DNA from 3 places in the Bacillus sp. M13(2017) genome. Region 3 is predicted to be linked to each of the others. Evidence: riboswitches for the same ligand, from Rfam matches in the RefSeq annotation. Region 3 holds a riboswitch; each other region holds the start of a gene.

The links. Region 3 has a riboswitch for S-adenosylmethionine ahead of CGQ22_RS21320 (M20 family metallopeptidase). Riboswitches for the same ligand answer to the same signal wherever they lie in the genome.
Region 1: another riboswitch for S-adenosylmethionine. It lies ahead of CGQ22_RS17570 (Na+/H+ antiporter NhaC family protein); the one in region 3 lies ahead of CGQ22_RS21320 (M20 family metallopeptidase).
Region 2: another riboswitch for S-adenosylmethionine. It lies ahead of CGQ22_RS19530 (methionine ABC transporter ATP-binding protein); the one in region 3 lies ahead of CGQ22_RS21320 (M20 family metallopeptidase).

The regions. Positions count from the first base shown of each region.
Region 1 is NZ_KZ268506.1:155,336-165,587, reverse strand. Features, by position in the region: gene CGQ22_RS17600 (DUF3922 domain-containing protein) at 1-320, opposite strand, end outside; gene CGQ22_RS17595 (response regulator) at 378-1,010, opposite strand; gene CGQ22_RS17590 (sensor histidine kinase) at 1,007-2,062, opposite strand; gene liaF (cell wall-active antibiotics response protein LiaF) at 2,062-2,802, opposite strand; gene CGQ22_RS17580 (PspA/IM30 family protein) at 2,909-3,571, opposite strand; gene CGQ22_RS17575 (lmo0954 family membrane protein) at 3,619-3,975, opposite strand; gene CGQ22_RS17570 (Na+/H+ antiporter NhaC family protein) at 4,158-5,474, opposite strand; SAM riboswitch class I at 5,569-5,674, opposite strand; gene CGQ22_RS17565 (ribonuclease FAU-1 family protein) at 5,795-6,313, opposite strand; gene gltP (glutamate/aspartate:proton symporter GltP) at 6,382-7,656, opposite strand; gene CGQ22_RS17555 (murein hydrolase activator EnvC family protein) at 8,151-9,425, shown strand; gene CGQ22_RS32035 (hypothetical protein) at 9,528-9,686, shown strand; gene CGQ22_RS17550 (sodium-dependent transporter) at 9,713-10,252, opposite strand, start outside.
Region 2 is NZ_KZ268508.1:23,321-33,572, forward strand. Features, by position in the region: gene pruA (L-glutamate gamma-semialdehyde dehydrogenase) at 1-1,198, shown strand, start outside; gene CGQ22_RS19525 (cysteine hydrolase family protein) at 1,470-2,015, opposite strand; SAM riboswitch class I at 2,258-2,364, shown strand; gene CGQ22_RS19530 (methionine ABC transporter ATP-binding protein) at 2,488-3,507, shown strand; gene CGQ22_RS19535 (methionine ABC transporter permease) at 3,497-4,162, shown strand; gene CGQ22_RS19540 (MetQ/NlpA family ABC transporter substrate-binding protein) at 4,184-5,038, shown strand; gene CGQ22_RS19545 (HXXEE domain-containing protein) at 5,214-5,678, opposite strand; gene CGQ22_RS19550 (DUF3926 domain-containing protein) at 5,741-5,932, opposite strand; gene CGQ22_RS19555 (ArsA family ATPase) at 5,925-7,106, opposite strand; gene CGQ22_RS19560 (MarR family winged helix-turn-helix transcriptional regulator) at 7,183-7,665, opposite strand; gene CGQ22_RS19565 (YiaA/YiaB family inner membrane protein) at 7,897-8,133, shown strand; gene gatC (Asp-tRNA(Asn)/Glu-tRNA(Gln) amidotransferase subunit GatC) at 8,275-8,565, shown strand; gene gatA (Asp-tRNA(Asn)/Glu-tRNA(Gln) amidotransferase subunit GatA) at 8,581-10,038, shown strand; gene gatB (Asp-tRNA(Asn)/Glu-tRNA(Gln) amidotransferase subunit GatB) at 10,053-10,252, shown strand, end outside.
Region 3 is NZ_KZ268509.1:162,113-172,364, reverse strand. Features, by position in the region: gene CGQ22_RS21360 (DJ-1/PfpI family protein) at 1-191, opposite strand, end outside; gene CGQ22_RS21355 (phosphotransferase enzyme family protein) at 247-1,230, opposite strand; gene CGQ22_RS21350 (uridine kinase family protein) at 1,552-2,208, opposite strand; gene arsC (arsenate reductase (thioredoxin)) at 2,520-2,924, opposite strand; gene arsB (ACR3 family arsenite efflux transporter) at 2,950-3,990, opposite strand; gene CGQ22_RS21335 (ArsI/CadI family heavy metal resistance metalloenzyme) at 4,009-4,446, opposite strand; gene arsR (arsenical resistance operon transcriptional regulator ArsR) at 4,507-4,812, opposite strand; gene CGQ22_RS21325 (MDR family MFS transporter) at 4,981-6,237, opposite strand; gene CGQ22_RS21320 (M20 family metallopeptidase) at 6,562-7,767, opposite strand; SAM riboswitch class I at 7,856-7,957, opposite strand; gene CGQ22_RS21315 (AAA domain-containing protein) at 8,033-10,252, opposite strand, start outside.

The sequences.
Region 1 (10,252 bases), on a different contig from region 3:
TGATTAAAACTACTTATTTTATACGCTCTCGTATAATAATCGATATTTGTATCCACTGTTTCTACTTTGACAACATCGTAGCAATCTTCTTGCTTTATTAAAAATAAATAGTACTCTTCTGTCGCCTCAATAATTGCAATTTTATCTGTTTCAACATTATATTGTTCACAAAGCGCTTGTAATACGTTCACATAATCCCCTAATTTTTTAGACTTATCCATGCCAAATATAGTTTGAACTAACATATACATTCTCCCCTTTGTATGTACTGTTAACAACCTAATGATAACGCTTACATATATTGACGTCAATAATAAGATTCGGTGCAAATTAATAATCAGTGAGGATAGCTCCCCACTGATTAAAGTTTCACTGTATCATTTCGTCAATTGATGTCTAAACGCATAAATAACCGCCTGTGTCCGATCACTTACATTTAGCTTATTCAATATATTACTCACATGTGTCTTTACTGTTTTGAGCGCAATAAACAACTCATCTGCAATCTCTTGATTACTTTTCCCCTCTGCAATTAATAACAAAATTTCTGACTCTCTTTCTGTTAACTCCTCATGCAAAGGTTGCTCTTTCTTTTGACGCATACGGGACATCATTTTCCCGGTAACTTTCGGCTCTAATACTGTTTCTCCATCATAAGTAGCTCGTACAGCATCTGCAATATCACTTGCTCTTGATGTTTTTAACAAGTAACTGGTCGCCCCAGCCTCAATAACAGGATACAATTTTTCGTCATCTAAAAAACTTGTTACAACTACAATTTTTGCTTCTGGCCATTCTTGAATAATAGCACGTGTTGCTTCGACACCATCCATCTCGTCCATGACAAGGTCCATCAAAATAATATCCGGTCTTAATTGCAAAGCTAACTCTGAACCTTTTCTTCCATTTTCAGCTTCTCCAACTACTTCAATATCTGGCTGCGTTGATAAATATGCAGATACACCCATTCGAACCATTTCATGATCATCCACTAGTAATACTTTTATCATGATTCTCCCCCTCTCTCAATCATAATGGGTACTTTCACTTCTATCTGTGTACCTTTATTTGGAAAACTAAGCACTTTTAATGTACCACCAATTTCATGAACACGCTCTTGCATCGATCTTAGACCATATGAACCAGCCTTATTAACCCCTACTTTAAAACCAACGCCGTCATCAATGATTTTTAAAATCGCATATTGATCAATTTTTCGAAGGCGCACTTCCGTTTTCTTTGCCTTCGCATGCCGTAAAGTATTAGACAGCGCCTCTTGCACAATACGGAATAAGTGATCTTCTACACCTTTTTTTAATTGAATCGGTTCAATTAACCATTCAATTTTCATATGTTGCTTTCTAGACAGTTCTGTTAATAATTCTTCTATACCCTCTGTTAGTTTTTTACCTTCTAACTGTACTGGGCGTAAATGAAGAAGTAATGCTCTCATTTCTGATTGTGCATTTACGACCATATTTTCAACGAGTTGCAACTGCTTTTTCGTCGTTTCTGGAAATTCAGCTACTTGTTCATTAATAGCCGACATCATCATCGACATTGCAAAAAGCTGCTGACTGACAGAATCATGCAGCTCCCTCGCCAATCGATGCCTTTCTTGAGAAATTGCTTCTTGTCTCATCTCTTCATTCCAATGAGCTCGTTCATTCGTTACTTTTTGAAAGAGTCCAGCTTGCTCCTCTAATCGGCGAGCCAGAACGATTACTTTTCGTTCCACTTCATGAAATTCATCATCTGCAGTAAACGAAACATCACTCGGAAAATTCCCTCGCTCTACTTCAAATAGAAACGTATTTAATCCTTGTATACGCTGCTCTATATAGTAACCGATTGCATATCCTACAATTCCTCCGATAAGTAAACTTGTAGTCATAATAAACAAGCCAATTGGAACAGAAGCGATGGATTCCTTCCATAATAAATCATATACTTGTTGCTCGCTTTTCCATACATATACAATTGTACAAATGAGTGCGATACTAACTGAGGACAACATAGAATAACGAATATACATCCACGAAATATTTTTTTGTTTCTTCATTATACTTTCCTCACTTCCGTATCGCCTACGACAAGCGAAGAAATAATTTTTATACGACGAGGAGCCTCTTTATACTGCTCTGTTCTAAATGTAACATTGCGGTTAAACCCTGTCTCCTCATGACCTGGCAAGAGCACACGTCCGACAATAACAGAATGATTTAGAGACAATTCAATATCATACGGCACATATAAACGAATATTACCAACGACACCCCGAATAACAATTACCGTTTCCCCTTCTGGAATCATAGCAGTTGTTAAATCTATTTCCACATCACAAGCACCATATTGAACATTAATATCCTCAAGTTCATAAATATGATCCATCATTCTTACATTGCCTACAAACATATTTTTCAAATATGGTTCTGTACGATATATTTGCTTCTCTTCGTCTATAATCCCTTTTTCTTTAATTTCAACCTTCATTGCTTTTTGCTGATGTCCTTGTTGAATCAATTGATAACCAATTAAAGCTAAACAAGCAAATACGACAAGAACAAATGCTGCTGATGAAAATAAGAAAAATAAAAATACGATACCACCAACAAATAAAAATACATTTCCCCGTACATAACGATTCTTTTTACGATAATGCCTTCCAAACATAAGCATAATAAATGCAAAAATGAGACCACCTGGTTCAAAATGTCCAAGTATCATATCAAGAAAAAGACCGAATCCAAATATGATGAGGAGCATTCCCATTAATTGTGTCTTTGAAAAATGTTTCTTCATTTCAGCTCCCCCCTTCTTGTCACATATACATAGAAGAAAAGGCATTGCTTTCCAACACCTTTTCTCCTATCACTATATCATAAGCCTGTTTTATAATATACTACTATTATTTTGTTAACTCTTTCGTTAACGATATATCATTCTTTTCTTTCATTTCACGCTCAAGTTTTGCAATTTTCATATCAAATGTGTCACGCTCATGCTCTTCATTCATACGAGTTTCTAAGTCACGAATGTGATCTTCAATTTCTTCAAATCGTAAGAACGGATTATTTTCATCCATTTTATGCATCGCAGTATTCATACGACGATTTGCATGTGCCATATTTTCACGTGCCATTAGTTCCATACGCTTTGCGTGCATTTCTTTTAACTTATTTTTCATTTCAGAAAGACGACGCTCTAACTCATCAATTTGCTCTACAACACCTGCATACATTTCTTCTAATCGAGTTACTTGCCCTTCATAATAAGCTACCTCTTCTAAAGCACGTTCATGCAATTGTAATTCGCCTGCTTCTTGAGCAATGATAGCTTGCTTTGATCTTTTATTAACGAAATAACGCGCTTGCTCAAGCTCACGAGCAAAGTTAGATTTTAATGTTTTATGACGCTCAATTAACTTCTCAATTTTTGTTATTTCGCGCTCACTATCACGTAAATATTGGTTTAACATCGCAATTGGATTTTTTCTTTCCTTCTCATCTAACACGTTATGAAAATCAGCTAAAATTGCATCGCGTACACGTCCGAATAAAGATTGTTTCATTATAAATCTTCCTCTCTTCTACTTTATTTATAATTTGATTTATTGTTTTAATTTTTCATTAATTTGTTCCACTCATCTTCAAAGTTGCTATATGGTTTAGAACTTTCTGGAGCAGATTCAACAACTACATCTTTTTCTTTTTTCCACTCACGGTATCCGTAATATAAAACCACTAAAGCAGCGATACCGATTAATGCTGGCGAATGAGAAAGTGCAATGGATAAACCGATTAAACCAACAATACCCCAAGCTAACTTTCCAAAAAATGATTTAGCTCGCACAAATGATTTATAGCTCCAATATACAACTCCTGCTCCGATTGCGAACCCTACAATACCAGCAAGACTACCAAGAGCAATTAAAGCCAAAATACCGGCTGCGATAAACGCTAGAAATTGTTTCATCTTGTGCTTGCCTCCCTTCGATTTGATACTCTTATCTTAACTATTTTTTCATCTTTCCATAACGAGCTTAAGAACCGTTTTTAACTCAGACTTAAGACCGAGTCATATTCAGCCCTTTACGCAAAAAAACGTGCAGAGTCTATTCTCTGCACGTTTTTTTAATTACTAACATTCATATTAAATTAAGCTGTTTTATGATACTTTTTTTTCTCAGCTACTTTCGAAAACCTTGGAAACCCAATTAAAATAGAAACAATCCCACATACTCCAACTAAGATTGGATAAAATGCATATGGTAACAATTCAACCGGAGATAACGCTGCAAATCCTGCTGCCGTTAACATTTGGGCACCGTACGGAATTAATCCTTGCACACAACATGAGAAAAGATCTAATACACTCGCTGATTTACGAGGGTCTATTTCATATTGATCTGCAATATTTTTTGCAAGCGGGCCTGTAAAGATAATTGAAATCGTATTATTCGCTGTACACATATTTGTCATACTCACTAAACCAGCAATACCAAATTCCGCTCCTTTTTTCGAACGAATATTACGTGTTAATACATTCATTAAATATTGAATACCACCATTATATTGGATTAATTCAACCATACCGCCAATTAATATAGCAAGTAATACTAACTCCATCATACCGCCCATTCCAGTCGTTACACTTTTAAAGAAACTTTCTAACGTGTAACTTCCATCTATAAGACCGATAACACCAGATAGTACAGTTCCACCAGTTAATACAATAAGTACATTCCAGCCAAGTAGCGCTGTAATAAGTACTCCTGCATACGGTAAAATCTTTATCCAATCAAAGCTATGCGCTTTAACCTGCGTATCACTTCCTGAAGTAACTATTACTAATAATACAATTGTGATAATAGCTGCTGGTAATACAATTAAAAAGTTCGTTTTAAACTTATCTTTCATTTCTGTTCCTTGTGAACGAACAGCTGCGATTGTTGTATCTGAAATAAATGATAAATTATCACCAAACATCGCTCCGCCAACAACAGTAGCCATCGCAAGCGCAATTGAGATATCAGTTTGACCACTAATACCTACAGCAATCGGTGCTAATGCTGCAATTGTTCCCATTGAAGTTCCCATCGCTAATGAAATAAACGCAGCAATAACAAAGATTCCAGCTATGATAAATCCTGGCGGTAAAATAGTTAACGCTAAATTAACAGTTGAGTCTACTCCGCCCATTCCTTTAGCAGTTTCAGAAAATGCACCTGCAAGCACAAAAATTAATACCATAATCATAATATCCGGATTTCCTGCACCTTTAGCGAACCGCTCGACTTTCACATTAAAACTTTCTTTACGATTCATCACTAAAGCGACTCCTACAGCAATTGAAATCGCTACAAGTATCGGCAATTTATAGAAATCACCTGTAATAATTCCAGAACCAATAAATAGCGCCAAAAATATCCCAAGTGGTAATAAAGCTAAACCATTTCCTCTCGTTTCTTTCAAAGTACCATCTCTCCCTAGTTTCAACCTTTTTCTAATGAATAACAAAAGACCTCTTCCAATGAGAAGAGGTCTTATACATCTATAAGAAACGCTCTTCTCATCTTTCAAGCACACGCTTGCTGGATTTGGCACAGCACTCTGAAATCGAGTCCGCTGCCGAGGCATCGTAGGGCCAGTCCCTCCGCCTCTCTTTATAAGAAGGTTTCATATTTATTTTTTAATAATAATTTCTTTCCTAACTTTACTCGCTTACAAAACAAAAGTCAATTGTTTTTTGTATAGATTTTTTTGGTAATTATACAAAAATGTGAATACAACAATCATTTTAACTTTTCGATTTCTTCTTCTAATATTGAAATCCAATAAAATTCACTATTTTTTATTGCAGCTAATATCCATTTCGTAGTGTACCAAGCTAACTCATACTCTTCCTTCGTGACATCGCCACTTTTATAAGCATCCTCTAGCTCCTCTTCATCTAATACATACACCTTACCGCTAGATAATAATACTACATCTAAATATAAATCATCAAAATAAGGTAAACCACGATCGTCTATTTTATATTCTTTCGCCACATCGATATAATATTGCACTAATTTTTTCTGATCATCTAACATAGCGGTAATCGCAAAGTTTTTCCCGTCTATGAAATATTGAATCCACATATACTGATCCGCTGCAATACAAAGTTCTTCACCATCATATTCTTTACAACTAGGCTTCCTCACCTTTTTTATATCCAGTATTCCGAGCATCCCCTCTTCCACTTGCTTAACCGTATAACCCTTCTCTATTAGCCTCTTCCACGAAGAACCGTCACCATATTTACGTTTCATTATGTCTGCTCCTCTTCTATATACAGAAAAGCTCCCACATATTATGTGAGAGCTTGTTCATATTATAATTAAGCCGCTTGACCCTTTTCAGAAATCTCTTTTAAATAAGCTTGTCCTTTTTCAGCGTCATATTGACCTTCCCACTTAGACATAACTACAGCTGCTAAAGAGTTTCCTACAACGTTAACTGCTGTACGAGCCATATCTAAAATACGGTCAATACCAGCAATGAACGCTAAGCCTTCAGGTGGAATACCTACTGTACCAAGTGTCGCTAATAATACAACGAATGATACGCCCGGTACACCTGCGATACCTTTTGATGTAACCATTAATACAAGCAATAATGTAATTTGTTGTGTAATAGATAAATCAATACCGTACATTTGCGCTAAGAAAATAGCCGCAATTGCTTGATATAAAGTTGATCCATCTAAGTTAAATGAATAACCTGTCGGAATAACGAAAGATGTAATTGCTTTCGGACAACCGAATTTCTCCATTTTCTCCATGATTTTTGGTAAAACTGTTTCTGAGCTTGCTGTAGAATACGCTAAAATCAGCTCGTCTTTTAAAATCTTAAAGAATTGGAAAATATTAATTCCAAATATTTTCGCTGTAAGTCCTAAGACAACTACTACGAAGAAAATCATTGCTCCATATACGACAATTAGTAATTTCCCTAATGGAATTAATGAAGCAAGACCAAATGTAGAAACTGTAACACCAATTAGTGCAAACACACCAAATGGTGCAAATTTCATAACTTGGTTTGTTACGTAAAACATTGCGTCAGCTACACCTTGGAAAAATTGAAGAACTGGTCTTCCTCTTTCACCAATTGCCGCTACACCTAAACCAAATAGTACAGAGAAGAAGATAATAGCAAGCATATCTCCGTCAGCTAATGACTTCATAATGTTCGTTGGAACAATATTTACAAATGTATCTGCAAATGAATGACTTTGTACTTGCTCTGTCGTATGTGTATATTTCGAAATATCTGTCTTTGTTAACTGCTCCATATTTACGCCTTTTCCTGGTTGGAAAATATTCGCTATTAATAGACCAACAATAATTGCAATTGTTGTAATAATTTCAAAGTAAATAATTGTTTTTCCGCCTAGTCGACCTAGTTTTTTAACATCGCCAACACCAGCAACCCCAACAACAATGCTTGCTACAACAATCGGTACAACGATCATTTTAATTAATCGGATGAAAATATCACCAATTGGTTGTAAGTACTTCACAACAGCTGGATTATCAAAGAAAATCGCCCCAACCGCAATACCAAGTGCAAGTCCTATTAATATTTGCCATGCAAGTCCTATTCTTTTCATATTTGTTGTAACCCCCTCTTCGATGTGTCACTCTATCTCTCATTCTATCTCTATAAAACTTGAAATTAAGAGTATTACATATTATTCGACAATTCACTACATTTTGTCCCTGTTAAAAATCATAAATCAAAAATTTAAATCTGACAACAAAATAACTTTGCCCGAACACAAATAATTTTCTTGACAAAAAGCAGACCCATGTCAGAAAACCTAACATGAGAACGATTCCTCACTAGTGTTTTATTAGCTTTCCAAGCAATATCTCATCTCATAAAAACGATTACTTTCCTCCTTTATTTTACAGATAAATCCCAAAATATACCTTTGTTACACATATGAATAAAATGTAAGCACTATGACAATTACAGTTGAAAAATGATAAATTCCGACAAAACTTAGCAATTTTATAAATTTTTCTTTACATTATGATTACAACGATAGACACCCTTCTTCTTATGATATATAACATTCATAGGGAAAGGAGTCAGACAACAATGAAAAAGAAATTTGCAGCGTTTAGTGTTTTAGCAGCAGGAACGATTTTTGCTTCCCCGTTACTTTCACCCGTATACGCTGAAACGAATCAAGATAAATTATCTAATATTCAATCTGAATTAGAAGGCAAACAAAGTGACTTACAAAATAAATCAGTCGAGAAAGAACAAATAGAAAAAGAAATTCAAGAATTACAGAAGAAAATCGATGAATTAACTACTTCTATTAATAAAAATGAGGCTGAATTAAACGATACAAAAAAGGAAATTAGCAAAACGCAACAAGTAATTACTGATAAAAAGAAACATATAGAACAATTACAAACAAACATAGATACACGTCAGGAAGTTATTAAACAACGATTACAATCTATGCAAGAAAAACCGCGTACAAATATCATTACAGAAGTATTAACAAACTCTACAAACATTGCTGATCTTGTTGATAATATGTACTCCGTAAGTTTAATATTAAACAACGATACAGATATTGTAAAAAAACAAACATCTGATCAAAATGCTGTAACAACAGAAAAAGAAGCTGTTGAGAAAAAAGAACAACAACTGAAAGAATCTGAACAAAAACTAGAACAAAAACAGCAAGAATTACAAAATAACCAACAACAGCAACAAACCCTTATTAACGATCTACATACGAAAGTAGCAAAAGTAGATTCAGAGATTGAAGGATTAGAAGAATCCAAAGGCATTTTAGAAAATCAACGTCAAGCTGTTCAAAGAGCAATTGAAGAAGAAAAACGTGCCGAAGAAGCTCGTAAAGCGGAAGAAGCTCGCCAGGCAGAAGAGGCTCGCAAGCAACAAGCTACTAAATCTGCTCAAAAAGCTCAAGCAGCCCCAACACCACATGATACAAATATCGGTGGCTTTATCAAACCAGCAGCCGGATCAAAAACTTCCGGATTTGGTGTACGTTCTTTAGATAACCATAAAGGAATTGACATCGCTGCTTCGGGAACGGTTCCAATTATCGCTGCTGCAGATGGCGTTGTTATTCGCTCAGAATTATCATCTAGTTACGGAAACGTAGTGTATTTATCTCACCGTATAAACGGAAAAACATATACGACAGTATATGCTCATATGAATAGCCGTTCTGTATCGAATGGACAAACTGTAAAACAAGGCGATCAGCTTGGATTTATGGGGAATACGGGCCAATCATACGGACAACATTTACACTTCGAACTCCATCTTGGAGAATGGAATGTCGGCAAGACAAACGCAGTTGACCCATCTCCTTATATCGGATTATAAAAAACCTCGGTGCCTACCGAGGTTTTTTTATTTATACTTCACACAATATAGGCATTCTACATAGACTATAACTAAATGCCTCTAGTTTACGAGGTGATCCATATGAATACGCAATTACAACAAAAAATAGAAGAAGCTAGAGCGACATATATCAGCCGGATATTTACATTTGGCGGCTCAGTTTTATTTTTAATCGGTTCATTCCTCGCAGTCACCACAGCCTATAAAGCATATAATCATCTATTACATTCAACAACATAAAAAAGACGGGAGCTCCCCGCCTTTTTTTATGCAAACATTTTAAATACACCTATCGCATTTAAAAATACAATTATTACAGTTATCGGAATAACATAACGAAGTAAGAAGAACCAAATGTTAAATAACGTTTCCCCTTTCGTTTCCGTCACTTCTAATTCTTTCATCAACAATTCTTTACTCATTTTATTTGGTACAAATAATGAAATAGCTAGTACCCCTAACGGTAGCAATACGTTACTTACTGAAAAGTCGACTAAATCAAAGAATGTTTTCCCAAATATTTTCACGTCACTCATAATCCCAAATGATAACGCTGATGGAATACCGACTGCAAAAATAAGAATACCAATTAATAATGATGCTGATGGACGCTTCTTCTCATTACCTTTCGCAACAGATGCTACTACTATTTCAAGCATTGAAATTGCTGATGTTAAAGTCGCAAAGAAGAATAAAATTAAAAACATAATAAAGAAAAATTGACCAAATGGTATTTTTGCAAATACTGCTGGAAGGACGATAAACAGTAATCCTGGTCCTTCAGTCGGTTTAACTCCTAATGCGAA
Region 2 (10,252 bases), on a different contig from region 3:
TATTCTTGTAAAAGAAGCAGGTAAGCCATGGAATGAGGCAGATGCTGATACAGCAGAAGCAATCGACTTTATGGAATATTATGGTCGTCAAATGTTAAAATTAAAAGACGGTATTCCAGTAGAAAGCCGTCCAATTGAATATAATCGTTTCTCTTACATTCCATTAGGAGTAGGTGTTATCATTTCTCCTTGGAACTTCCCATTCGCAATTATGGCAGGTATGACAACAGCTGCTTTAGTTTCTGGTAACACAGTATTACTAAAACCAGCTAGTACAACTCCTGTAGTAGCAGCGAAATTTATGGAAGTATTGGAAGAAGCTGGATTACCAGCTGGCGTAGTAAACTTCGTTCCAGGTAACGGTTCTGAAGTTGGTGACTACTTAGTAGATCATCCTCGTACACGTTTCGTAAGCTTCACGGGATCTCGTGATGTAGGTATCCGTATCTATGAGCGTGCAGCGAAAGTAAACCCAGGACAAATTTGGTTAAAACGCGTTATCGCTGAAATGGGCGGTAAAGATACAATCGTTGTTGATAAAGAAGCAGATCTTGAATTAGCAGCTAAGTCTATCGTTGCATCAGCATTCGGATTCTCAGGACAAAAATGTTCTGCATGTTCTCGTGCAGTAATCCATGAAGATGTATACGATCACGTATTAAATCGTGCTGTTGAATTAACAAAAGAATTAACAGTTGCTAACCCAGCAGTATTAGGTACAAACATGGGTCCTGTTAATGACCAAGCTGCATTCGATAAAGTAATGAGCTATGTTGCAATTGGTAAAGAAGAAGGTAGAATCTTAGCAGGTGGCGAAGGAGACGATTCTAAAGGCTGGTTCATCCAACCAACAATCGTTGCTGACGTTGCAGAAGATGCTCGCTTAATGAAAGAAGAAATCTTCGGACCAGTAGTAGCATTCTGTAAAGCGAAAGACTTCGATCATGCACTTGCAATTGCAAACAATACAGAATACGGTTTAACAGGAGCAGTTATCTCTAACAACCGTGACCATATTGAAAAAGCACGTGAAGACTTCCACGTAGGTAACTTATACTTCAACCGTGGATGTACTGGTGCAATCGTAGGATACCAACCATTCGGTGGCTTTAACATGTCTGGTACAGACTCTAAAGCTGGTGGACCTGATTACTTAGCACTTCACATGCAAGCAAAAACTACTTCTGAAACTTTATAAGAAATAGTAGAGGAGCTCTTCACAGAATGTGAAGAGCTCCTTTTAAAATTGAAATCCTATATATTACTATCGTTCGAAAGGAATGAGCTAAAACCTATTAATAGCGGGATAAACATGTGAACAGAAATAAAATGATGAGAAAAGTTGACTTATTAGTCATTTTTTTTAGTATTCATTTTGAGAATTTCCTGTATAATACAATTTGAAAGAAAATCTATGGTTCGACAAGGAACACTCCTTTCGGTTTTGCTCACTGAAAGGAGTGTTTTTTTTATGTAGCTAAAAATTCTTTCGTGCTTATTACATTTGCATATACACCATTTAAACTAGCTAAAATTGTATTGTGAATATAAACAGCTGGTATAGTAGCGTTCTTAAAAGAAAGGTCTTTTGTAGCACAAGCATCATGTATAACGGTACATTGAAAGTCAAAATCGAATGCAGCCCTTACTGTAGCATCAATACACATATGAGTCATCATCCCGCATACAACGACATGTTCAATATCTAAACGTTTTAATTGCTCTAGAAGATTAGTTTCTCGGAAGCTATTTGGATAATGTTTGACTATAACTGTTTCTTCTCTAAGTGGACGTACGCTTTCGTGAATATGTACACCTTCTGTATTAGGTAGGAAAAAAGTAGCGTCATCTTTTATAGCTACGTGTTGGATATGAAAAATAGGTTCGTTGTTTGTTCTAAAGTGTTGTAATAACTGATTAGCATATTCGCTTGCTTCTACTGGATTACGCAATTCCATCTTTCCATTTGGAAAATAATCGTTTTGAATATCGACGAGTAAAAGAGCTGTTTTCATATATTTATCTTCCTCCGAGTTTCATATTCAAATAAATTTATTCAATTCGTAGAGAGGATTCTCCTGTTTAAAAATATGAGGAAAAAGAATTTTAAATAACCTTGAAAGTTACTATTTTCTCATGAATTTTCATCTGAAAATTTTAATAAAGGAATAATTAATATTTTTCTAAAAAATGTATTGACTCTTATTATTCTGAGTTCTATAATGAGAATTAATTAAACGACAATTAAATCGATACATTCTTATCCAGAGAGGTGGAGGGACTGGCCCTACGATACCTCAGCAACGGGTTTTTTTAATACCGTGCTAACTCCAGCAAGCCATATAAAGGCTTGGAAGATGAGAAGATGTGAACGAGTACATATAAGTGCTCTCCTTCTTATCTTTATGGTTGATAAGAAGGAGGGCACTTTTTATTTTACCTCGAAAGCTCTGCTTCAAGTTTTTACAGCATATAGGAGGGGAAAAAATGATTTCTTTTAACAATGTAAGTAAAGTGTATGAATCAGCTGGGCAATCTGTTCATGCGGTGGAGGATGTAACATTATCAGTTGAGAAAGGCGAAATTTTTGGCATTATTGGTTTTAGTGGCGCTGGAAAGAGTACGTTATTACGCTTAGTAAATATGTTAGAGAGACCGACGGCAGGAACGATTTCAATAGATGATAAAGATATTACATCATTATCGACGAAAGAATTACGTAAACTGAGACAAAGAATTGGAATGATTTTTCAAAGTTTTAATTTATTTAATTCAAGAACAGTATTTGGAAATATTGCTTATCCATTAAAGTTAGCGAAAGTACCAAAGAATGAGATAAAAGAAAGAGTAAATGAACTGCTGAAGTTTGTAGGGTTAGAAGATAAAGCAAACTATTACCCAGAGCAGCTATCAGGTGGACAAAAGCAGCGTGTGGGCATTGCTAGAGCACTTGCGACATCGCCAGATATTCTTATATGTGATGAGGCAACATCAGCCTTAGATCCAGAAACAACGACAGAAATTCTAAACTTATTAAAGAAAGTAAATAGAGAATACAATTTAACAATTCTTCTTATTACACATGAAATGCATGTTGTGAAAGAAATTTGTCACCGTGTAGCTGTAATGGAGAAAGGAAAAGTTATTGAAGAAGGAAAACTGTTTGATGTTTTCACGCAACCAAAAACAAAGACGACTCAAAACTTTGTACGTTCTGTCATTAATGATCATTTACCGGAAAGTGTTCTAGCGAAAATTCAAAATGGTGGTCAAATTTATCGTCTAACATTTACTGGTGAGGAGACAGGACAGCCGGTACTATCATATATCGCAAAAAACTATAACGTCGATGTAAATGTACTGTACGGAAATATTATTGAACTTCAAAATGTGCTATTTGGAAATCTTCTTGTAGAGTTGCAAGGTGAGCAGAGGGAAATTCAAAAAGCATTACAACATCTAAGACTGCAAGTGCAGCTGAAGGAGGTAGAAGCTCATGCGAGTTGATTGGAGTATATTTTGGCCGCGCATACTAGATGCGACGGGGGATACCCTCTTAATGGTAATTGTAACCCTTATATTCGCTACAATTCTTGGTATACCCCTAGGTTTACTATTATATGTAACGAGAAAAGGAAACTTTTTAGAAAATAAATGGGTCTTTTCTATTCTTAATATCATTATTAATACAATTCGTCCGGTTCCATTCATTATCTTTTTAGTAGCTTTAAGCCCACTAACAAGAAGTGTTATCGGAACGACGATTGGAACAGCAGCAGCAATCTTCCCAATGACGTTAGTTGCATCAATCGGCATTGCTAGAATAGTTGAAACAAATCTTGTTTCTGTTCCAAAGGGAGTCATTGAAGCAGCTCAAGCAATGGGGGCTTCGCCAATTAGAATTGTTTTTGAAATTCTTGTGCCAGAAGCGTTAGCGCCATTGATCTTAGGGGTTACATTTATGACAGTTGGTTTAATTGAATTTTCTGCAGTTGCTGGGCTTGTCGGTGGTGGCGGTCTTGGTGATTTAGCGATGACATATGGTTATCAACGTTTTGATACATCAGTTATGTTCGTAACGGTCGTTTTACTTATCATTCTTGTACAGGTAGCTCAAAATTTAGGAAACTACTTTGCGAAAGTCTTTTTACGCAGATCATAAAAAGGAAGAGGGTAAAAGAAAATGAAGAAAATTTTAGCATTTGCATTATCAGCGATTGTAGGAGTTTCAGCGTTAAGTGGCTGTTCAAGTGGAGACATAGGGGCAGGAGCTAAAGAAAAAGTAGTTCGCGTTGGTGTAACTGGAACGGATGGAGACGCTTGGGAAATTTTGAAGAGGAAAGCTGAAAAAGAAGGAATTAAAATTAAACTGGTTGAGTTCTCTGATTACACAACGCCAAATAAGGCGCTAGCTGATGGAGATATTGAACTAAACTCATTCCAGCATATTGCTTTCTTAGAGCAATTTAAAAAAGAGCATAAGTTAGATATTACAGCTGTTGGTACAACGCAAATTGCGCCAATGGGTTTATACTCTGAAAAATATAAGAAAGCAAATGAAATCCCAGATGGTTCAGAAATTGCAATTCCAAACGATCCAACGAACCAAGCACGGGCATTAAAACTTCTTGATGCAGCTGGATTATTAAAGCTTAAAAAAGACTTTGGTCTATTTGGAGATCCAAGTGGTATTGCTGAAAATCCGAAGAAATTAAAAATTACACCGGTTATCGCACAGCAAACACCTCGTGTGTTAAAAGATGTAGCGGCATCAGTTATTAATAACGGTGTTGCTGGTCAAGCTGGATTAGATCCAGCGAAGGATCCTATTTTCTTAGAAGATCCAAAGAATGAAAATGCGAAGCCTTATATTAATATTTTCGCAGCTCGTACGAAAGATAAAGATGATCCAACACTGAAAAAAGTAATTGAATTATACCATTCAAAAGAAGTAACAGATGCAATTAAGAAAGAAACAAATGATGGTTCCATTTCAGTAGATCTTTCACTTGAGGAGCTTGAAAAAATCGTAAAATAATCATTGGGTTTAATGGACTAACAGAAGGAACCCCTCCGCTGTTAGTTCGTTCAACATATAATCTACTTAACAAACAAAACAAACCATAATTCTGTACCTTCCAATTCTGTATAATATAGAATCCAATGTTTGTTAAGTAGAGTAATAGACCAGGAGTTTTCCTGGTCTTTTTTTATTACTGAAAGCAGCTAGCGAGTAGTAAGGTAATCCCAATTATAATGGGATAAGAAAATAAGCTGAAAAGGAGTGTAATTACGAATTGCTTTTGATGAATTAAGTGTTTTTTTGATAAAAAAAAGAAAATAGAAAAGAGAGTAATGAAAAATGCGGATATTACGCCGGGGTTATAGGAGCGATAAATGAAAAACAAAATAATATGTTGAACAGAGTTGAAGAAGATGGCCCCTTGTATAAAAATAATCCAGCATATAGAAGACAAGAAGTTAAGTTGATATAGAAAGACGATAAGTAATACAAAGATTGTTAATACGGAAATGGCAATGAAAAATTGTTGGCTAGTTATAAGACGGATTGAAAATTGATTAGCAAGGTATTGTGGCATTTGGAAAGCTTCTTCAAGGTTATGAATGAAAAATAATAAGGGAATAATCCAGAGTATAGTAGTGGAATGTTTTTTCATCAATTTACATCACTCCAATAAAGTATAGAAAGCCTAAAAAAAGGCCATCTATACAGAGATAGTTAATCAATTATGATATTTTTTAAATTAACTTCATGATGCTCTCGTTCTATCGAATAAGCAGCTAGTTCCTCTTGTAAAATATTTAATATTTGCTTAGCGGATTGCTGGATTGGATTAGGTAGCTCTTCTAATATATGCATCCCGACTTTTACTTTTGTACGAATTACCCTTCGTAGTAATTCCTCATGCATGGACTACACCTCCAAACCGAATATTTAGTACATCTTCATCAAATTTTGCTCCTTGAATAGAAAGGTGTGTTAATGTTTTTGGTAACGTGATGTTCCGTTTAACAGAACCCGCTCGAATAATAAGTTCATCACCTTTTTGATTTAAGGAAAGTTCACTTTTGTTTGAGAAGGGAATGGACAGAACGAAAATATACTCATCGCCATCCTTTTTTACATATTGAGTGCGCCCGTTAAATTTCACTTCTGTAGGGGAATGATCAGTTTTAAATAAAGAATCTCCTACACGTTCTAACATAGACAAACCAACAACTTCTTGTTCAAACATTGGAGCTTCGTAAATAGGAAGGGGTTGAAAACTATCTTGAATTAATGTTTTATATTTCTTCTGTGCATCTTTCCATGCCTGAAAATAAGGATCGGTGACAGTGTTAGGGATGACGCGGTTAATCATAATGGCATCTACGTTATAATCGTATAAATTCAAATAAGTAAAGCTGCGCTGGGCTTCCTTAATGACCATTTTTTCAGGATTTACAACGATGCGGATACTTGTTACTTCTCGATTTGATAAAATATCTCTCATTTCTCCGAGCTGTTCAAGTGTACTTGTTAATTCGTCCATAATATCGTCGGTTGGAAGAGGGACACCAAGGAGTGGTTGAGCTACAGGACGAACGACTTTTAAAACTTTTCTTTTAATAGGAAATAATTTTTCCATCCACCAGCCGAGCATGTCTGGAAAGCTTAGCATTGCTAATGTTTCTCCTGTTGGGGCACAATCAATAATGATAACATCATATGTGTTTTGTTTATAATAATCGAGTACGCGAAGTAGGCTAATTAAATCTTCCATACCGGGAAACATCGTTAATTCTTCTGTTGTAATATCATCGGCTGCTTTGGAAGTGAAGAGTAGTGTAATATATTTCTGTAATTTTCCCCAGCCTTTTTCCATCTCATAAATCGTATTAATTTCTTGTGCCCACAAATTTTTACGAACTTCTAATGGCTCAGAAGATAGCTTTATACCAAATGAATCTCCTAAACTATGAGCAGGATCTGTGCTCATTACTAATGTTTTTAATCCTTGTTTCGCACTTTGAATTGCTGTTGCTGCTGAAATGCTAGTTTTTCCTACGCCGCCTTTACCTGTATACAAGATAATTCTCATCATTCATATCCCCTTTGTTCCGAATGTCGAATATTACGAGTGCCGAAGTAAATGATTGAATAAAAACCCAGATAGGGTTTTATTCAATCGGAATGTTTTTCATTTTAGGTGTAGAAATCTTTTCTTCTGTTTTTTGCTGTGACGTAGCGATGTGATCCATGATTTTTTGGAAGATTTGTAGTAAGAATGCTTTTTCTTCTTCTGATAATGCTTCTGTTACTAAGCTAAAGTAATGGGCCGCATTTTGTTTTACTTCTTGAACGAGCATTACGCCGTTTTCTGTTAACCGAATTAATACAATACGTCGGTCATTTTCATCACGGTAGCGTTCAATATATCCCTTTTTTACAAGGCGATTTACAACGCCCGTTGTTGTACTCATCGGTATATCAAGAAGATCAGCAATTTTCGTCATTGTAATATCTGTATTTCGTTCCATCCAAAGTAAACAAAATACTTCTGTTTTAGAAAGTGTTAAATCTAGGCTTACCCATTCTTCAGGATAGAAAAGTTTCTTGGCGTTATCTAGCAGTAAGTCTAAAAAATGTTCATATTGCAACAATTAATTCCACTCCCGTATATTTCGAAGTTCGTAATATTTATTTTTATTTTATGTAGAATAGAAATAATTGTCAATGATTTTAATTGTTTTTTCAGATTAGGCAGAAAACTTTCTTTAAAATAGTATTCTTTTATGATAGATTTATAAATATAAAACTAGAATTTACATAAAAATCCATCATGGTAAATATACTTATCTATAATGGGTATACAGCTAACGAGGGGGAGAACGATGAGAAGACGTAATACGCAAGCGTTCACGTTTTTAGCATGGACTTCATTTGTTTGTGCACTTTCAGGTATGCTAATTGGGATTTATACGTTAGATGAAACGCTTAGTGTAAAAGGATACTATTTAATTGGAACATTATTTTTAACGATGTCTTGTTTTGTATTACAAAAAACAATTCGTGATAATGAAGAAGATAACGAGAGATTTCCGAAAAATAAACCGTTAGATAAAGAGTAAATTGTAAAGAAAGGCATTTGCCTTTCTTTTTTTATGTAAAAATGGCGTAAGTACTCTGTGTTGACTTGCTTGAAGTACTGAAAATTTGGTATCATCAATAGTATTGTAGATTGAACGATATATTATGGAGGTGGCCTAGCCGTGTCAAGAATTTCCGTTGAGAATGTAAAGCACGTAGCACATTTAGCACGTCTTGCAATTACTGATCAAGAAGCAGAAAAATTTCAAAAACAACTAGATGCAATTGTTACATTTGCAGAACAGTTAAATGAATTAGATACAACAGATGTAAAACCAACAACTCATGTATTAACTATGAAAAATGTTATGCGTGAAGATGTACCAGAAAAAGGTTTACCAGTTGAAGAAGTATTAAAAAATGCACCGGATCACAAAGATAATCAAATCCGTGTTCCAGCAGTATTAGAATAGAGGAGGGGAATTTCGATGTCATTATTTGATCATTCAGTATCAGAGTTACATAAGAAGTTAAACAACAAAGAAATTTCCGTTACGGATTTAGTAGAAGAATCTTACAAACGTATTGCGGATGTTGAAGATAACGTAAAAGCTTTTCTTACATTAGATGAAGAAAATGCACGCGCAAAAGCGAAAGAATTAGATGCAAAAATCGGCGCTGAAGATAATGGTTTATTATTCGGTATGCCAATTGGTGTAAAAGATAACATTGTAACTAACGGTCTTCGTACAACTTGTGCGAGCAAAATATTAGCAAACTTCGATCCAATTTATGATGCGACAGTTGTGCAAAAGCTAAAAGCTGCTGACACAATTACAATCGGTAAATTAAACATGGACGAGTTCGCAATGGGTTCTTCAAATGAAAACTCAGGATTCTACGCTACGAAAAACCCATGGAACTTAGATTACGTTCCGGGCGGATCTAGTGGTGGTTCTGCAGCAGCTGTAGCAGCAGGAGAAGTACTATTCTCTCTAGGTTCTGATACGGGTGGTTCTATCCGTCAGCCAGCTGCATATTGCGGTGTTGTAGGTTTAAAACCAACTTATGGACGCGTATCTCGTTACGGATTAGTAGCATTCGCATCTTCACTTGACCAAATCGGACCGATTACACGTACAGTAGAAGACAATGCATACTTATTACAAGCTATTTCAGGTATTGACCGCATGGATGCAACTTCTGCAAACGTTGAAGTTGGAAACTATTTAGCTGGTTTAACAGGCGATGTTAAAGGTTTACGCATTGCTGTACCGAAAGAATACTTAGGCGAAGGTGTTGGCGAAGAAGCTCGTGAGTCAGTACTAGCTGCTTTAAAAGTATTAGAAGGTATGGGCGCAACTTGGGAGGAAGTATCGCTTCCACACTCTAAATACGCTCTAGCAACGTATTACTTACTATCTTCTTCTGAAGCATCTGCAAACCTTTCACGCTTTGATGGCGTGCGTTACGGTGTTCGTTCTGATAATGTAAATAACTTATTAGATCTTTACAAAAACACACGTAGTGAAGGTTTCGGTGATGAAGTTAAACGTCGTATTATGCTTGGTACATTTGCGCTTAGCTCTGGTTACTATGATGCATATTACAAAAAAGCACAACAAGTACGTACATTAATTAAGAACGACTTTGAAAATGTATTTGCTAACTATGATGTTATTATTGGACCAACAACGCCAACTCCGGCATTTAAAGTGGGCGAAAAAGTTGACGATCCAATGACAATGTATGCAAATGATATTTTAACAATCCCAGTAAACTTAGCGGGTGTTCCAGCGATTTCTGTTCCATGTGGATTCGGTGCTAACAACATGCCACTTGGTCTACAAATCATTGGTAAACACTTCGATGAAGCGACAATTTACCGCGTTGCACATGCGTTTGAGCAAGCAACAGACTATCATACAAAAAAAGCAAGTCTGTAAGGAGGCGAGCATAGATGAATTTAGAAACAATTATTGGTTTAGAGGTTCACGTTGAGTTAAAAACAAATTCGAAAATTTTCTCTGCGAGTCCAACAGAATTCGGAGCGGAGCCAAATACACAAACAAGTGTAATTGACTTAGGATACCCAGGGGTACTTCCTACTTTAAATAAAGAAGCAGTTAACTTTGCAATGAAAGCTGCAATGGCATTAAA
Region 3 (10,252 bases):
TTATCCATTCGTAAAAAATCATGTAGTTTCACCGTAATTCCAAATGAAGTAGTAACTTCTTGTTTCTGTACACTTGATACGAGTTCAACCGTAAATGGAGCCCCTTCTTCTATCGCTCTTTTCAATACTTCAAAAGGTGCAAAGGAGACAAGTTCTCCAAAACCATCAAACAATACAATTTGTATTTTCATTTTTTGAACACCCCATATGCTTTCTTTTTCGCATCCAAAATTAGAATAATAAATGTTATCTACCAATTAACAATGACGACAGTCTTTCTCCTCTTCCTTTATAAACTCTCAAATGTTCTACTAATGCACTCTCGTCACCCATTAGGTTCATCGTCTTTTTAACAAAGTTCCAATTTAAACTACCTGATAACCATAGCAACGAAGAAAGTCTTTCATACTCATTTAAAGTTAAAATGTTATTAGCTCCATACCCTTCTAAAAATGCTCTAGCAACTTTCGGACATACTACATGTGACTCCATTCCTTCTGTCCGGGAATACCACTTTATTAAAAAGGCTAACCCTTCAACGCGGTCAACATAACTAATAGATTCAAAATCCACAATTCCTTTTACCTTTTGACTTGATCCCCATAAAACATTCAAAGGATTTAAATCGGTTTGTACAATAAACTCCAAATTATTCGTATATGCACATTCTATATGACACTTAGCGAGCTCTATATACCCCCGCAATTCCTTACATGTACCACCTTTATTTTCTAATAGCTTTATAAACTCACCATATCCATCTAAATGCGATTTCTTTTGAAAAGTCGAGTTTTGAAATGTACTAGAAATATCATGTATATTTCTTGCTTCCTTTCCAAAAATCTCTGCCATTGTTTCTGTACAATGAGTAATATGCTCCCCTTCAATCCAAGTAGACAATACAAACCGGTACTGTTCATCATTCCAAGTAACAAATGTAAATGACCCTCCCGCCCGATTCTCCTTAATCTGCATAAATGGGATTCCATGCTCTCGTAAATAATACGTAAATCGTACTTGCTCTTTCAATTGTTCATTTGATAATGTCCCAAAAGCTGGATTAGTTGTTCGATCGCCATTCATAAACCGTGCGGAATACCGGTCTCCATTTACGATGATTTTATAATGTAAATCTGTATGCCAACTGTTCTTATGTAATTCTGCTTCCACTATTAGTGGATGAATTTCTTTAAAATAATTTATTACTACATTTCTTATTATGCGTTTCACCCTATTCCCCTTTCATGCAAAAATTCATTCTTGTACTTCCGAATAAAAACCTTTTAAAGTGAGGATTTTTAAGATACACCTAATGTATTCAAATAAAGAATTCTATCCTACTGTGGAGTAATAATAAAGTTATGTAATTTTGCCGCCAAAATTACAATAGCCTTCTATATATGTAGATGAAAGAAGGCTACTAAATCTTTTTAAAAATCTAGTTATTTCATAGTGAATGTATTATTGATTAAATAATACATTTGTTTAATACAAGTACTAAATAAGAAAAATGAAGCGTCATAATGCAATTAACAAATTGAGGATTTTCATTTAAACTTTATAAAACTCAAATGTATTTTTTTCTAAACATATTGTTTCATCAGAGGTTTTGATAATGATATCAAAACGCTGACTATACGAATGCATAAATACTTCATATTGAATCCGGCGTTCTTCATGAGACTGCCTTAAATAATTTATATCGGCTCCCCTTTCAGCTATATCCCGGCTTGATCTTCTCATTAGTTCCGTTTCGCCATCTGTATAAAAATAAATTTTCAAATCAAATAAATCAGGATTAATAAATGCGGCGCTCATTCCTTCCACAATCGTTACTTTATTTTCCGAAGAAATCAACTTACTTTTCATATAATGCGTATCTATCGTATAAAAATCTAGCCCCGCTCTAACCATATGAATATCTCTTTCTAAAGCTGCCAAATGGTGCGCCGCTGGATGACAAGCTGTCATTTTATAACGATGATTTTCATTTTGATATGTATAGTGAATCACTGCATGCTTGCGGATATCTGAACTAACAATGTAAGGATCTGTATTAATATAATTTACTTCATTTTGATTTAGTAGCTTTACGAGTCTATTAGTAAACGTTGTTTTTCCAGCTGCACCATGTCCTGAAATACCGATAACAATTTGTTCATCTCTCATCTTTAACCAATTTATAATTTCTTGTAACAACTTATCCATCATTCTCCCCCTTGCGCTAATATACTACCCTTTATTTATATATCCAAAAATCCTTTCATTTAATTATACTTAACAAAGGAAAGTTAGTGTGATTATTCATCATACCACCTCTAATTCTAAACAACTTTATTATCTTTTATATGACTTTATTATTTATGAACACCTACATGATTAAATATATTTCTAACTTTATAAACCCAACAGAATATCCTCTGCTTTTCGGTAATTTATGCGAACCAATGCAGTCATAACTATGTACAATAAAAAAAGAGCCAATCCCTATAAAATAGAAGATTGGCTCTTTCCTTTATTTACTCCCCTGTATCAGAAAATCTCTTTATACGTTCTCCAATTTCATCGCGAACACGTTGAAATTCAGACCATTCTTTTCCTGCTGGGTCATCAAATCCCCAGTGAACACGATTCACATGTTTTGGTGTAGACGGACAAACAGAATCTGCATGACTACAAAGGGTAACGACTAAATCAGCATTATTTAAAATATTTATATCAATCATATCCGAAGTTTGATTTGTTATATCAATATTTACTTCATTCATTGCTTTAATTGCGTTTGGATTTACTCCATGTGCTTCAATTCCTGCAGAATATACATTCCACTTATCACCTAAATATTGTTTGCCCCACGCTTCTGCCATTTGGCTTCGGCATGAATTTCCTGTGCATAAGAAATAGATTGTCTTTTTGTTTTCCATGTTGTTTTCCACCTTTGTTTTTAAATTATACTGGTTGATCATTAAAATATTTACGCTTAAACCAAAAAGCGACGTTTACAAGTGCAATCATTACAGGTACTTCCACTAACGGCCCGATAACAGCTGCAAATGCTGCGCCCGAATGAATACCAAACACACCAACTGCTACAGCAATCGCTAACTCAAAGTTATTACTACCTGCTGTAAATGCTAACGTTGTCGTCACCGGATAGTTTGCACCAATTTTTCTTCCCATAAAGAAAGAAACAAAAAACATTACAATAAAATAGATTAATAACGGAATCGCTATTCTTACTACATCTAATGGTACGCTAACAATCATTTCCCCTTTTAAAGAGAACATAACGATGATTGTAAATAGTAATGCAAGTAATGTAAGTGGACTAATCTTCGGTATAAATACCTTTTCATACCACTGTCTACCTTTTAACTTAACGAGTACAAATCGCGTCAACATACCTGCTATAAAAGGAATTCCCAAATAGATAAACACGGATTTCGCTACTTCTACCATTGTAATATCGACAATAGCCCCTTCAATTCCTAACCATTCTGGAATGACTGTTACAAACACGTATGCATAAACGGAGAAGAATAGCATTTGGAGTACTGAGTTAAAAGCCACTAAACCTGCTGCATACTCTTTATCCCCATCTGCAAGATCGTTCCAAACAATGACCATCGCAATACAACGTGCTAACCCAATCATAATGAGACCAACCATATATTCTGGCTTATCAGGAAGAAAAATAATTGCTAAAACAAACATAAGTACAGGTCCGATAATCCAGTTTTGTACTAAAGATAAAACCAATACTTTTACATCTTTAAATACTCGGCCCATTTCCTCGTAACGAACCTTTGCTAATGGTGGATACATCATGACAATTAAACCAACAGCAAGCGGGATAGACGTCGTTCCAACTTGTAATGTATTTAGTCCGTCTACTACACTAGGAAATACATACCCTAAACCAATCCCAACAGCCATAGCTAGAAAAATCCATAGTGTTAAATATCGATCTAGAAAAGATAAACGTTTCATTTTATTTTCCATCTCCTATTAACAACAAGAATTTTGTTCTACTACGTTAGAAGTCGTGCAACAAGATGACTCTTCTATTTTGTGAACATCACTCTGTGCTTTTGTATAAAAGAATTCCCACTCGTTCCCATCAGGATCCGTTACCCAAAACTTATCTTGAACCGCATAGCAACAAGTTGTATCCATCTCATCACGTGCAAAGAAACCTTCTTTTTCTAATCTTTCTTTATGCAATGTAATCTCTTCAGCTGTATCCACTTGGAAACCGAAATGATTTACTTGGTTTCCCTTCACTTCATCTCTTACGTTCAGCGTGAAGTTAAGTCCTGGCGTCTCTAATAAAAATTTTGCATAATCTATTTTCACCTTAACTGGTGACTCACCAAATACTTTTTCGTAAAATTCAATAGACTTCTCTAAATCCGTAACATTTATACCAACATGAACATATCTCATAACTTATTCCTCCTCTTTATATGTTATTAATCAATTTTTTTTGATTAATACTACAAAATTTTAACAGCAACTACCTTTGCCTGTTTTTCTAAAAATGCAGCACAATTCTTCTGATAATAAATTATTTACTTCCGCATCATTTAAATCATAATAACTCCACGTACCTTTTGTTTCTTTTACAATTAAACCTGCATCTAATAAAATCTTTAAATGATAGGACAACTTAGATTGCGTCATTTCAAAAATCTCTGCTAAATCACATACACAAGTCTGGCCTCGCTGGCAAAGTTCATACATAATCTCTAAACGCTTTTGATCCGCTAATGCTTTAAATTTTTTCTCATAGAGCTGAAAATCTTGTGCCATTTTAGTCCCCTCTCCCTTCATCAAATTTTTTTGATGTTTATAGTATATATGTAGTTTAGCTCTTTATGCAACTAATTAATCAATTTTTTTTGATTAATATATTCTTCTCTTCTTTCCCTTAACAGAACTTTTAAGTTATCAAATTACAAAATGCCCTGCATAACAGGGCTATTTTGTAGAATTATGTATGTTTGTATTTGAAATCATACGAAATACTTTCACATAGAAAACTGCACTAACAAGGGTACAAAGTAATATAATTCCGAACACAACAATTGGAGATAGCCATGTAGAAAATACAATCATTATTGGTGCAATAAAACGCCCAATGGTAAATTGTAAATTAGATGCTGCCATATACTGTCCTCTAGAATTTTCAGGTGCATATTTACTGACGAAACTATGTACAACTGGCGAACGAATCAATTCCCCAATAGTTAATATTGCCATAAAGCCAAATAGTAGCCATATATTCGTTGTTAACCCTATTAAAAACATACCCATTCCAAATAATATATTAGAGACAATTAAAACGTTTCGGTCGCTCCAATTCTCAAAATATTTTGCAACTGGTAAAGAACATAAAACAAACAAAATGCCATTTAACCCCATCATCCATCCGAAAATTTCAGTATTACTCAAAGAGAATGAACCAGTACTCCATGAGAAAAGAGATTGAGTTGGTACAAATTCCTTTACATATAATGCAAGATAAAGATCTAGCTGCATGAAAGCTATCATAATCAAAACTCCCGCAAATATGTAAAGAGAGAAAATTTTATCACTAAAAATTTTCATATAATTATTCCATTGTTCTTTAAAGATTTTTGATATTGGATTGTTATCTCCATCATTTTTAGAAGCTTCGGGAAGCGTTTCTCTAATTATGAAATAGATTGCTATAAAATAAATAAATGTAACAATTGTACAAGTCCATAACAATTCACTTCGATAATGAAAGAAGAAAAATGAACCTAACACTGGTCCAAATACAGCACCAATATTATTTGCTGTAACAAAAGTGGCAAAGACCACCCTTCTATCCTTTTCTGGCACTATATCAGCTATCATTGCAGAACTTGCTGGACTGTATATTGCCCCGCTAATTCCAATACCGATATAGGCTAAATAATTAATCCAATGTGAATGAGATAAAGCAAAAACTGCAAACATTGCTACTTGTATGATTGTGCCTAATAGCATGACAGGTCGACGCCCTAATCGATCAGCTAAATATCCACCTAACAAATTACCTATTATGCCTACAAGAGGTATAATTGCCATTAAAATTCCGCCAATTGCTTTACCAAAAGCATCGCTATAGTATATTGCCATAAACGGAAAATACATCCAAAACAATGTATTGAACATAGTTTCGCCAATCAATCTAGTTTTTAAATTTCTGTCCCAAGATAACCATTTCAACGTAATACATCCCCTATTTTAACTTTTCAAATATTCACTATACATTCTATAAACTGTCAGTCCAAGGGAAATATAATAACATAAATTGAATTTATTTTACAAATTAATATAGAAATATAAATTTTAATTACAACACATTCTCTAGTTATTATCCTTTAATGCAATTCGAACTCACAGATCACCGTTACTATTAAACTAGACTAGACCAGATTCAAGATATCACTAAAGAAATAAATGATTCATAAATAGAAAAGAACATTGATTTTTCAATGTTCTTTTCTATTATTTCTGCATATGAATTAGATTTATATTCGAAAAAGCGCCTTACCCTTGATTCCTCTGCACCTCTTTAAACTCCTCCTTCACCTTATCTAACAATCCTTCTTCCGTAATTAATCGATACGCCGTATTTGCTAGTGCTTTTGCTGATGTAATTAACGCTTTGTCTCCAAGTTCTGAACGTGCTGCTTCTCTAAATTCATTCGTATGTGCAATTAAATCGTCTGGACCAATTTTAATGTACGGATGAATGGTCGGTACGACTTGACTTACGTTTCCTGCGTCTGTTGAGCCGATGCCAAATCTTTCTTTCCGATTTACGTCTTCACCTTGTAATTCTAGCTCTTCGGCTACGACTTCATTAAATGTTTTTGTTACGAGTAGTTCATCGATTTCATTTTGGAATTGATGAATTTTCACTTTCGTACCTGTTGCTAATGCTGCTCCCTCTGCGATATTTCTTACTTTCTCTGTTATTTCCGCACATCTTTTTCTCGTTGCTGCGCGGATGAAGAATCTTGCTGCAGCGTAGTCAGGAATAATGTTAGGTGCTTTTCCGCCCTCAGTAATAACGCCATGAATTTTCACATCTGACGGAAGTTGTTGGCGAAGTGCGTTAATGCTGTTATACAGCTGAATGACCGCATCTAATGCGTTAATTCCTTCTTCTGGTGAAGCTGCGGCGTGAGCTGTTTTTCCGTAAAAATGAAAATCAAGTGGATCGACTGCTAGTGATGGACTCGTTGTCGCTGTTTTTCCGCTCGGATGAATCATAAGTGCCGCATCAATATCTTTAAATAAACCAGCCTTTACATAACTCGCTTTTGCACTACCGTTTGGTCCTCCTTCTTCAGCTGGTGTTCCAAACACGACAACTTCTCCCCCAATTTCTTCAAGCGTTTCTGATAATGCGATTGCTGCCGCAACGCTAATTGTGCCAATTAAATTGTGACCACACGCATGACCAAGTCCTGGTAAAGCATCATACTCAGCTAAAAATGCGATAACTGGTCCTTGTTTTCCTGAGCTTTTTCGCGCAATAAAACCTGTTTCATGTCCAGCTATATTGTGCTGCAACTGAAACCCTGCGCTCCCTAGCAATAAACTTAACGTTCTTGATGCGTAAAACTCTTGGTTACCTATCTCCGGATTCGCATGAATATCATGACTTGTTTCTATGTACTTTTCCTTATTTCTTTCAATACTCTCTTCGATTGTTTTTCTTTGTGACGTTACTCCAGTAGCTCCCATTTTTCTTCCCCCTTATATTTTCACATAAAAAAGCCTCTTTCTAAAAGATAGAAAGAGGCTTCTGCATATACAGTCAAAATGAGCTTCTTTCTTATCTTTCAAGTTACCTTGCTGGAATTGGCACAGTATTCATAATGAATCCGCTGCCGAGGTGTCATAGGGCCAGTCCCTCAACCTCTCGTGATAAGAATTTTCATAAAATTATATTAAATTACATTCATTCTAAGTTCATTCCGATTAAAAGTCAAGGAATTCCTATCCGAATTTACCGAATATCTAAAAATCCTTTTAATACACCAATTGTTTCTGGTGCTTGCAGTCTTGCACATACGTACGGAAATTCCGTACTACCTTCAAACATCATTTGAGATGTAAGCGGTGCACCTGCCCAGAAGATTTCATCATCAATTACTAAGAATGGGAATGCTTTATTTTGTCTTTGTAACTTTACATTTTTCAGTGGAACTGGTCCATCACTATAAACTGTTATTTGCGCATTTGTACGCATTAACGCTTGCCATACTCGCTTATCCACTTGTTTTGTACTTGGAAGTGAAATAATAATTTTTCGTTTTGCGGCTAAAATATCTTTTAATAACCCTTTCGTTTCCTCAAGATTCATTTCCATAAACCAGCGTAAACGTTTCGAAATTTTCCGTTCCCACAATTGTCTTGATGTCGTGCGATCATACACATCTCCGTGACGTTCTATATGAGCTGTTAATTGTGATAATGCTTGTTTTCTCGAAAGGTTTTTACGCATATAATGGCAATCTGATAATTGAATGAACTTCCCTCTCGCCCTTGTCACTGCTACATTGACGAGGCGATGGTTTTTGTGATCAAAGAATAATACGCCAGGTCGTTCTTGCGGATAACTGTCAACCGTATCAAAGATCATCATATCTCTTTCAGAACCTTGGAACTTATGAACTGTTGCCGCTAATACTGGTATGTTTTGATATTTCGTTCTCTGCAACATTTCTCTAATACACGTCGATAAAAAGCGTGACTGCGCCCTGTAAGGTGTCACAACACCAATCGATTGAACACCATCTAACAATCCGATTAACATCATTTGCATTGCTACTAAACCAGACATAATGTTAAAACGTGAACCAGATGCAGCGTCTTTTAACGAAAAGGCTCCCATTTGGCTCGTATCGAATAAAACACTCGCCTCATTTGCGAACGGCTGCAATTGCGCAAGTTCTTTACGCTCTGAAACAGACGGATGATCGTATACTCTATTTTTATAAATAAACGAATTCGTAAACTTCGATATATCCGCATGCATACGTCTTTGTTCCTGCAACATAAATAGGTTCGGATGTGCTTCTGATTTATTAACAGACTCAACAATCCCAGCATGGTAAAACATATCTTCCCCGAGCCATTTGCGAACAAGTTCATGGTTCGCCATCGCAATTGGAGGTAATTGTAAAAAGTCGCCACAAACGACGATACGTTTTCCAAGTGAAGCAGCTAATGCGATTTGCGGAACATATGCCATACTCACTTCATCTACGACAACTAAATCAAATGTACGCTCATAAATCAGTGAATCAATGGCACATTTCGATAAAGTCGCGCCGATTACTTTCGCATTTTCAATGTATTCTTTTTCTACTTCTTTAATTTTTGCTTTTTGCTTTCGAAGATCACTTTCAATCTCTTGTATACGCTTCTTATCAGCAGAAGTCGCTTTATATGATAAAATCTTTTCTCGAAGATCTTGTCGTGTTTCCTCTAAATAGAGTCTTTCTTCTCCCCAAGATCCGTTCGTCGTTTCAACTAACTTCGACGCAAGTAACGTTTCATGATTTCGTATATGTTCATGTTGGCTATAACCGTAACGAACAATTTCGCCAGGTGTCCATTTCTTTTTCTTCTCAATTTGCTTCGTGACTTCACTCATTAATACGTCTACTGCCGCATTACTATGAGCTAATACAAGTACCGATTTTCCTTTTTGATAATGTGCCGAAATAATACGTGATAAATTGTAAGACTTCCCTGTTCCAGGCGGTCCCCACACGTACGTCGTCGGATTGTAAAATGAACGATACGCCAATTCATTTTTCGGATTTTTCATCTTCTCAATATGCTTCGGACTACTCGTCCCGTCAACAAGACGCTTTATACGATTACGTTTTAACTTATCTTTACGCGCTTCTTTCAATCGCTCTTGCAGTTGCTCTAACAATTGCCACGGTTCACTGTATAAAACAGCTTCTCGTATTTCACCTTGTATATAATCATTTAATTTCAATTCTATTTCTAATCCATGTACAGATAATACTTCTCCTGTCGCTTCCTCACCATCGAACTCAATTCGAATTGGTGAACCTTCCGGTAAACTTACTTCCGAAATAAGCTGAAATACATATACTGTACTTTCATAATCTGTATATAAAAAACGACCGTTCATGATAGAAATTTTACTACCACCTATCGTTTTCCAATGCTTAATTTCATACGCTAA